3 regions of the Rhizobium sp. G187 genome follow, and region 2 is predicted to be linked to each of the others. Evidence: predicted binding sites of a transcription regulator. Region 2 holds the regulator's gene; each other region holds the start of a gene.
The links. The regulator PhoB, encoded in region 2, activates phosphate uptake and scavenging genes when phosphate is short. The targets are predictions, from matches to a motif close to TGTCATNNANCTGTCAT.

Region 1: the regulator PhoB is predicted to act here: its motif matches at 1,753-1,769, upstream of ACSV9I_RS14665 (DUF2794 domain-containing protein).
Region 3: the regulator PhoB is predicted to act here: its motif matches at 1,860-1,876, upstream of ppk2 (polyphosphate kinase 2).

Annotation. Positions count from the first base shown of each region.
Region 1 covers NZ_JBPUGM010000004.1:460,800-464,076, reverse strand. Annotated here, with positions in the region: gene ACSV9I_RS14675 (aspartate-semialdehyde dehydrogenase) at 1-356, opposite strand, end outside; gene ACSV9I_RS14670 (GNAT family N-acetyltransferase) at 776-1,327, shown strand; gene ACSV9I_RS14665 (DUF2794 domain-containing protein) at 1,331-1,729, opposite strand; gene ACSV9I_RS14660 (LysR family transcriptional regulator) at 1,833-2,948, opposite strand; gene chvE (multiple monosaccharide ABC transporter substrate-binding protein) at 2,947-3,277, shown strand, end outside.
Region 2 covers NZ_JBPUGM010000006.1:211,047-214,323, reverse strand. Annotated here, with positions in the region: gene ACSV9I_RS17965 (GcrA family cell cycle regulator) at 192-740, shown strand; gene phoB (phosphate regulon transcriptional regulator PhoB) at 865-1,548, opposite strand; gene phoU (phosphate signaling complex protein PhoU) at 1,577-2,290, opposite strand; gene pstB (phosphate ABC transporter ATP-binding protein PstB) at 2,337-3,122, opposite strand; gene pstA (phosphate ABC transporter permease PstA) at 3,158-3,277, opposite strand, start outside.
Region 3 covers NZ_JBPUGM010000004.1:419,248-422,524, forward strand. Annotated here, with positions in the region: gene ACSV9I_RS14455 (basic amino acid ABC transporter substrate-binding protein) at 1-23, shown strand, start outside; gene ACSV9I_RS14460 (amino acid ABC transporter permease) at 64-885, shown strand; gene ppk2 (polyphosphate kinase 2) at 901-1,794, opposite strand; gene leuC (3-isopropylmalate dehydratase large subunit) at 2,130-3,277, shown strand, end outside.

The DNA of each region.
Region 1 (3,277 bases), on a different contig from region 2:
AAGTCGGCAACGGCATCGGGGTTCACTTCCGGAACAACCAGCGGAACGTCAGCGTCGTAGCGCCAGGCCGACGAGTTGTCGATGACGACGCAACCCTGTGCGCCGATCTTCGGCGACCACTTCTGTGAAATCGTGCCGCCGGCAGACATCAGGCAAATGTCGGTGTCGGAGAAATCGTAGTTCTCCAGATTCTGGACCTTCAGAACCTTGTCGCCGAAGGATACTTCCGTTCCCTGCGACCGGGCTGATGCCAGGGCGATAACCTCAGACGCCGGGAAGCCGCGCTCCGAGAGGATGTTCAGCATTTCGCGACCGACATTGCCGGTGGCGCCTGCGACTGCAATCTTGAAACCCATGTCTATGCTCTCTTTCTGTCTCTCCGCGGATGGTGAGGAGGAAGATTGCGACAGGGTGCAACCTACCTGGTCCCCGGCCGTGCCGGGGAGAGAGCGGTGGCCGAAGACGTCAGACGGTTTTCGTCGTCGTTTTGGCCTTGGTCGTGGATGCAAGAGAATGGCATGCGCCGCCGGCAGCGCGACGCTGCAGGTCAAGGTAGACCGCAATGGGATGCCCGAGAGCGTGCATGGTCCGAAATCCTCTTCACGGCGAGGCATTACAAGGTTTTTGCACCGAGTCAAGCCGCTGGCGGGGTCTCGGAGGTGAAAACACGATTGGTGGTGCAAGCCACTTGCTTAGCCTGTCCCCATGACATTTGCCGGACTTGCCCCTGCTTCGGTCACATGGAACAAGAAGTCATTTCTCATCGGAGCATTTCATGGTCGCGGCCATCAGGAATTTGACAGCAGAGGATATGCCCTCTGTTACAGCCATTTACTCGCAAGCTGTACTCGAAGGTACGGCAAGCTACGAACTCGTGCCGCCCGGGGTGGACGAAATGACGGCCCGTTTCGCGGCGATCACCGGAAAAGGTTATCCCTATCTCGCAGCTTTGGATGGGGACAACAATCTGCTGGGTTACGCCTACGCTTCCGCATTTCGCACGAGACCCGCCTATCGCTGGCTCGTCGAGGACTCGATTTATGTCGCAGAGCAGGCGCGAGGCCTCGGTGTCGGTAAGGCACTTCTCCAGGCGCTCGTCCAACGATGCGAGGGATTGGGCTTCCGTCAGATGGTCGGTGTGGTCGGAGGTGCGAGCGATGCTTCAGTGGCGGTCCACCGGTCCTGCGGTTTCACCCTCGCCGGTCGGCTCGATGGTACGGGCTTCAAACATGGTCTCTGGCTGGATACAATTTTCATGCAGAGACCGCTCGGCGAAGGTAACACTACCAAGCCTGATCTGACGGTCTATCCGGGAACGCTTGGCTAATGGTTAGTCCAGTGCCTTGAGGCCTTTGTCAAACACCTTCAGGACCTGCTTCAGCTCATGGCCACGCTTGAGGATCCGGCCGTCGGTTGCAATGACCGCGAAGGCACCCTGCTTCGCAGCGAGCTTTGGGTTCTTCTCAATCCGATAGAGCGGATACTCGCCTGCCCGCTTGAACACGGAAAAGACCGCCTTGTCCTTCAGGTGGTCGATCGCATAGTCACGCCATTCGCCGTCACCAACCATGCGTCCATAGATCCAGAGGATGGCGTCCAGCTCCCTGCGGTGAAATGTAACGGGAAGCGGATCTGCCGCCTGGCGGTAAATGCCCAGATCCACGACACTCGCAGCGGCCTTGTCGATGCCGTCGCTTTCGTGGCGCTGTCCTTCAGGCAGCTCTGTCATCAATGCTCCTCGAGCTCTTTTTCATGACGGATGAATGACAGTGTGCCTGAGGCTTCCCAAAAAGCAAGTCGAGGTGCGGGTTTCGTGGCAGCGCGCCCATGGCCTATCCGCGCCCTCGCTCTTCAAAGGCGGCGAGCAGAAGATCGCGCAGTCGTGCGGCAATAGGCGACAGGCGTTTACCGTGGACGGTGATCAGGTGATAGGGCGCAACGACAATGGAAGTCTCAACCTTCAGCGTGCACAGATCACCGACCGGCGTCTGACGACAGAGAAGGTCCGAAACCTCGCGCGACATCGGCGCGATTGCGTTCGAAGAAGCCAGCATTGCGATCATGACCAGCAACGACGTTGTATTGACGATGTTTCTGGGAAGGGCGGAACCTTCTTCGATAAAATTTGCTTCGACAGCCTGCCTGAGCGGCGTACCGGGTTCCTGCATCACCCATGGGAAATGGGCCATATCGGACAAGCTCAACCGGTCCATGTTGACCAGTGGATGAGTGCGATGGACGACAATCTCCATCTCCTCCATCGCAGCACCCTCGACGTTGAACTGGCGTGCATCGATACCGGGAGGTACGCGCCCCAGAACAAAATCATAATGCCCGGACAGGAGATCGCGGATCAGTTCGCCACTGGCCGCAACGTCCAAATGGATATCGACAGCAGTGGAGTCGGCCTTCAAGACTTTAATCGCCGGCACAACATAGCCGACCGCACCGCCGGTCACGGCACCAACCCGCACCTTTCCAGTAAAACCCCGGCGGATGGCCTCGATTTCCCGGGCTGCTTCGCGCATTTCTTCGAGAACGTTCTGAGCGCGCCGCGCCAGTGCGCCACCAACAACGGTCGGTTCCATTCCCTTCGGCGTGCGAATGAAGATTGGGGAGCCCACATAGCGTTCGATTTCGCCCAGCATTCTGGAGGCCGCAGGTTGCGTCAGCGCCATTGCCTGGGCTGCGAGACTCAGCTGACCGAGTTCCGCAATGGACGCGATCAGGCCGAAATGTTTTGGTTGCAAACGATTTATCTGAGCTTCTGCCATAAATAATATATCAACTACGGTATGCAGAAAGTCAAAATAATCATTTGATCGGTATATCGAGCACGATAAGACTCGGCATGGAGCTGGGGGCTGCCGTGTCGGCCTTTCGTTCTTTGTTTCAGCGGTCGTCAGGAGGAGCTTGGCGCCGCACGGTATGACCAGGGAGGTTACCATGAAGAAACTTGGCGCCCTGATTGCGTCGTTCGCAATCGGCATCGCATCATTCGCACCTATGGCCTTTGCACAGGACAAGGGTGTGGTCGGCATCTCGATGCCCACAAAGACGTCGACTCGCTGGATCTCCGATGGCGAGACCATGGAAAAGCTGTTCAAGGAAGCCGGCTATACACCGGACCTGCAGTTTGCTGACGACGATATCCCGAACCAGCTGGCCCAGATCGAAAACATGGTCACCAAGGGTGCCAAGGTTCTCGTGATTGGCGCCATCGACGGCACGACCCTCTCCGACATCCTGCAGAAGGCTGCAGACGCCGGCGTCAAGG
Region 2 (3,277 bases):
CGCGAAATCGATTCCAGATGATTCTCCCGACTCTTGTCACGGAGTCACCCGGACACTAGGTTAACTTTCAATAAATCGAGTTGATGCGGCGGAATTGATCACCAAAAGTTACGAGGCGGGCTGCCGCGGATTCATCCGCGGCGACGGTGACGGATTCTGCCATGAACACGCTAGCGGCGGAGAGATATGGCATGAACGCAAACGCACAATGGTCAGATGACAGAGTTGAAAAACTGAAGCGTCTGTGGGCCGATGGCCTCAGCGCAAGTCAGATCGCAGCACAATTGGGTGGCGGCGTCAGCCGCAACGCCGTCATTGGCAAGGTCCATCGCCTGAACCTGCCCGGCCGCGCCAAGGCCGGCGGCAGCACAAGCACGCCGCGTCCGGCAAAGCGCCCGGCGCCGGCGCCGCGTCCCGCCGGTTTTCCGGCACGCCCGCAGGCTGCAACGGCACGCCCCGCAGCACGGGCATCCGGTTCGGTCGCGCTGAAGGAAGATGCGGCGATCGAGATTTTCGAGCAGGCCGCTCCGCGCCAGGCGCTCAACGTGGTGGTGCCGATTTCGCGCCGCCTCGCCCTGACGGAACTGACCGAGCGGACCTGCAAATGGCCGATCGGCGACCCGATGAAGGACGATTTCCACTTTTGCGGCTGCGAGATCAACGACGCGTCGCCCTATTGCACGTATCATGCGAAGCTCGCCTACCAGCCGGTCAGCGATCGTCGCCGGGCCGCTCGTTAAAACGAGTTCAGCGATCATCAGACAGGCCCTTCGGGGCCTGTTTTCGTTTGTGCATACCGCATGCATCAAAAGGCCGCCCGCGGTTTCCCGGGGCGGCCTTTTGCTGGAATAGATGGCGTTCGGATCAGGCTTCCATGGAATAGCCCGCGCCGCGTACAGTGCGGATCACATCCTGCATGTTGGAGAAGTTCAACGCCTTGCGCAGGCGTCCCACATGCACATCAACCGTGCGTTCGTCGACATAGATATCATGACCCCAGACGCCGTCGAGCAGCTGAGAGCGTGAAAAGACGCGACCCGGGGAAACCATCAAAAATTCCAGCAGGCGGAACTCGGTAGGCCCAAGCCGCACTTCGCGGCTCTTGCGGTGAACGCGATGGGTTTCGCGATCCAGCTCGATATCACCACAACGCAAGACGCTGGACAGGACTTCGGGCTTGGCACGGCGCAGCATGGCCTTGACCCGGGCCATGAGTTCCGGCGTGGAGAAGGGCTTGACGACATAGTCGTCAGCACCCGTGGCCAGACCGCGGACGCGCTCGCTCTCTTCACCCCGTGCCGTGAGCATGATGATCGGAAGCCGTTCGGTTTCCGGCCGCATGCGCAGGCGACGGCAGAGCTCGATTCCCGACACACCCGGGAGCATCCAATCGAGCAGAAGCAGATCGGGAACCCGCTCCTGAAGCCGAATTTCGGCTTCGTCGCCCCGCATGATGGTCTCGACCTCATAGCCTTCGGCTTCGAGATTGTAGCGCAGGAGAACGCTCAGCGCCTCCTCGTCTTCCACGACGGCAATCTTCGGCTGCATCAGAACGTCACCTCGTCTCGGGACCCGGTTACTCGGTTATCGCACCGACTGATGAGGTGAGGTCTTCCTTCGGACGCTCGCCCTCGGGTGCTGCCCCGGTGGTCATGTAGTAGATGGTCTCGGCGATGTTCGTGGCGTGGTCGCCGATACGCTCGATGTTCTTGGCGCAGAACAGGAGATGCGTGCAGCTGGTGATGTTGCGCGGATCTTCCATCATGTAGGTCAGCAGCTCGCGGAACAGCGAAGTATAGATCGAGTCGATCTCTTCGTCGCGGTCCCGGATCGACTTCGCCTTTTCGGCGGAGCGGGTCGTGTAGACGTCGAGCACTTCCTTGAGCTGAGCGAGCGCCAGATCCGAGAGATGCTCAAGGCCGCGGGCGAGCTTGCGCGGAACGCCCGTCGCCTGGATGGCAACCACGCGCTTGGAGTTGCTCTTGCCGAGGTCGCCGACGCGTTCCAAATCCGCTGCGATGCGCAGGGCGCCGATGATCTCGCGCAGGTCGGCGGCAACCGGCTGGCGCTTGGCAATGGTGATCACGGCCTTTTCGCCGATTTCCTTTTCCATCGCGTCCATCAGGACGTCGTCGGAAATGATCTTCTGAGCGAGAGCCGCATCGGAATTCACCAGGGCGCGTACGCTTTCGGCGACCATCTGCTCCGCGAGACCTCCCATTTCGGAGATGCGGCGCATCAGGAATTTCAGTTCTTCATCGAAAGCCGAATAGATATGGGTCGAAGCCATCGCGGATATTCCTTGAATTGGGTTGGGCCGTGGGTCTGTTTTCGGCTCAGCCGAAGCGGCCCATGATGTAATCCTGGGTGCGCTGGTCATCCGGGTTGGTGAACATCTTGTCGGTGTCGTTTTCTTCGACGAGTTCGCCGAGATGGAACATCGCCGTCCGCTGCGACACGCGGGCCGCCTGCTGCATGGAATGGGTGACGATCACGATGGTGAAGTTCTCGCGCAGTTCGTGGATCAGCTCCTCGACCTTGGCGGTCGCGATCGGGTCCAGTGCCGAGCAGGGTTCGTCCATGAGGATCACTTCCGGGCTGACGGCCACGGCGCGCGCGATGCACAGACGCTGCTGCTGACCACCGGAAAGGCCGGTGCCAGCGGCATCGAGACGATCCTTCACCTCGTTCCACAGGCCTGCCTTTTGCAGGGCAACGGACACGATCTCATCAAGGTCCGCCTTGTTCTTGGCCAGACCGTGGATGCGCGGGCCGTAGGCGACGTTCTCGTAGATCGACTTCGGGAACGGGTTCGGCTTCTGGAAGACCATGCCGACCTTGGCGCGCAGCTGTACGGGGTCAACCTTCGCGTCGTAGATATTCTCGGCGTCGATCAGGATATTGCCCTCGACGCGGCAGCTGGCGATCGTGTCGTTCATCCGGTTGATGCAACGCAGGAAGGTCGACTTGCCGCAGCCCGACGGGCCAATGAAGGCGGTGACAGAGCGCGGACGGATCTCGATGTTCACATCGCGCAGGGCCTGCTTCTCGCCGTAGTAAACCTGCACATCGCGTGCGGTGATCTTGGATTCAGTCATGATTGGCGCTTTCGTCGTGGTCATCTTAGTCGAGAGATTGTTCATCATCATACACCCCCTTACCAACGACGCTCAAACCGGCGACGCAGAATGATTGCTACCAAGTTCATCAGGATCAGGAAGACCAGCAGGACGATGATGGCGCCAGAGGCACGCTCAACAAAGGCCGGGTCGCCGCG
Region 3 (3,277 bases), on a different contig from region 2:
TCGACTACAAGATGGGCCAATGAGATTCGCGCAGGCCTGCGATCTCAGCGGCGGCATACCAGCATGACATTCCAGACCCTGCCTGAGGGCAATCAGAAGGGCGACCGGCCATGGTGGCTGGTCGCCTTCGTCGTGCTGGCACTTGCCCTCGGCGTCGTCATTTTCGTCAGTGAGCTTTATGCCCAGGTCTTTGCCACCGTGGCGAAGGGCCTCGGCGTCACCGTCTTCGTGACCCTTGTCGGCTTTGCGCTGGCATCCAGCCTCGGCCTTGGCATCGCCCTTCTCGGCATGGCGGACAGTGTTGTGCTCCGCCAGGTCGCCCGCTTCTATGTCGAAGTGGTGCGCGGCATCCCGATCCTCGTGCTCTTGTTTTACATCGCCTTTGTCGGCGCGCCAGCCTTCGTCGCGCTCTACAATCTCATAACCACACCCCTGGTGTCCGCTGGCATTGCCGAGCCGATGGTGGTTCGCGACATCTCGCTGATGTGGCGCGCGATCATTGCGTTGACGATTGGTTATTCGGCCTTCATCGCCGAGATTTTCCGGGCTGGCATCCAGTCGATCGATAAAGGGCAGATCGAAGCGGCCAAGGCGCTCGGCCTTTCCCGCACGCAACGCTTTCGCCTGATTGTGTTGCCGCAGGCAATCCGGGTTGTCTTCCCGCCGCTATCGAACGACTTCGTCGCCATGGTGAAGGACTCGTCCCTCGTCTCGGTGCTTGGCGTGGCCGACATCACCCAGATGGCCAAGGTCTACGCCTCAGGCTCGTTCCGGTTTTTCGAAACCTATTCGATTGTGGCCTATGTCTACCTTGTACTGACCATCGGCCTCTCGCTCCTGCTACGCGGTTTCGAGAAACGCATGCGGTCCCGAAACCCGCGCTAAGCAGACAGACCTCACTCAATATCTCTCCGGGACATACATCTCCTCAGGGACCGGGTGGCGGATGTAATCCGCCCCGCGGACGCGAGCCGGCAACTCGATCGTTTCCTTCGGCACATGCTCGTAAGGGATCTGCGACAGGAGATGGGCGATCATGTTGAGCCGCGCCTTCTTCTTGTCGACGGCCTGTACCACCCACCAGGGGGCCTCAGGGATATGCGTGCGCTCCAGCATCTCTTCTTTGGCGCGGGTATAGTCTTCCCAATGGACGCGGCTTTCGAGGTCCATGGGTGACAACTTCCACTGCTTCAAGGGATCGTTGATGCGCATCTGGAAGCGGAATTCCTGCTCCTCGTCGGTGATCGAGAACCAGTACTTCACGAGGATGATGCCGGAACGCACGAGCATGCGCTCAAATTCCGGTACGGAGCGAAAGAATTCCTCCAGTTCGTCGGGCGTGCAGAAACCCATGACCCGTTCGACACCGGCGCGGTTGTACCAGGAGCGGTCGAACAGCACCATTTCGCCAGCTGTCGGCAGGTGCTGGACATAGCGCTGGAAATACCACTGGCTGCGCTCACGCTCGGTTGGCGCCGGAAGCGCCACGACCCGGCAGACGCGGGGGTTAAGACGCTGGGTGACGCGCTTGATGGCGCCGCCCTTGCCGGCGGAATCGCGGCCTTCGAAGAGCACAATCATCTTCAGCTTCTTGTACTGCACCCAATCCTGCAGCCGAACCAATTCATGCTGAAGACGAAACAGTTCGCGGAAGTAGATCCGGCGATCAATCGTCGGCTCGGACAGCCCGTCGGCAACCAGCTCGTCCAGCCGGTCTTCCTCCATCTGCTGCTCCAGCTCCTCGTCGAAGCTGTCGATGATCTCGTTCTTGATGCGATTGATCTCGTCATTCATGGCAGGCGGCGTTCCCAAACTATGCTTAAGCTCAACACGATGAAGCATGTTTGCGCGAATTCCATATGACAATTGTTTGTCATATGCCGGCAGCGGCCCGATTGCCGGAAAAACGGAGATCTGATAGAAAGCGTCTCATGGGATCGAAATTCGGATGCCTCGCGAACCAGTTTATCGTGCTGCAGGACCACAAGCGTCTGCCGGCACGGTTTTTTGCGCGCATCCAAGGGGCGCTTGCGAGCCTTCGCGGCTGAGCTCCTGCGACCGCATGAGCGGCGCCGATAAGACCTCACATAACAAAAATCCTGTTACCTCAGTCTGGATGGAACTCACCCATGAGCGCACCCCGCACCCTTTACGACAAGATCTGGGACGACCACGTTGTCGACCGCCAGGACGATGGCACCTGTCTTCTCTACATCGACCGTCACCTCGTGCATGAAGTGACGAGCCCGCAGGCCTTTGAAGGTCTGCGCATGGCCGGCCGCAAGGTTCGCGCGCCGCAGAAGACGCTGGCCGTTGTCGACCACAACGTGCCGACTTCGCCGGATCGCCATCTCGGCATCAAGAACGAAGAAAGCCGCATCCAGGTTGAAGCGCTCGCCAACAACGCTGCCGAATTCGGTGTCGAATATTATTCGGCTTCCGACAAGCGTCAGGGCATCGTGCACATCGTTGGCCCGGAACAGGGCTTCACCCTGCCCGGCATGACCATCGTTTGCGGTGACAGCCACACGTCGACTCATGGCGCCTTCGGTGCGCTGGCGCATGGCATCGGCACGTCCGAGGTCGAGCACGTGCTCGCCACCCAGACGCTGATCCAGCAGAAGGCCAAGAACATGCTGGTCCGCGTCGACGGCCAGCTGCCGGAAGGCGTGACCGCGAAGGACATCATCCTCGCCATCATCGGCGAGATCGGCACGGCAGGCGGCACGGGCCACGTCATCGAATTTGCCGGCGAAGCGATCCGCGCGCTGTCGATGGAAGGCCGCATGACCATCTGCAACATGACGATCGAAGGCGGCGCCCGCGCTGGCCTGATCGCGCCTGACGAAAAGACCTTCGAGTACATCAAGGGCAAGCCGCGCGCGCCGAAGGGCGAAGCACTGGAACAGGCGATCGCATACTGGAAGACACTGCAGACCGACGAAGGCGCACATTTCGATCGCGTCGTCGTGCTCGATGCGGCCAAGCTCCCGCCGATTGTCTCCTGGGGCTCTTCGCCGGAAGACGTCATCTCGGTCCAGGGCGTCGTGCCGAACCCGGATGACATTGCCGACGAAAACAAGCGCAGCTCGAAATGGCGGGCACTTGATTACATGGGCCTGAAGCCGGGCACCAAGATCACTGACATCGCCATCGACCGCGTCTTCATCGGCTCCTGCACCAATGGCCGCATCGAAGACCTGCGCGAAGTGGCTAAAGTCGTGGAAGGCAAGAAAGTCGCATCCACCGTGTCGGCGATGATCGTTCCGGGCTCCGG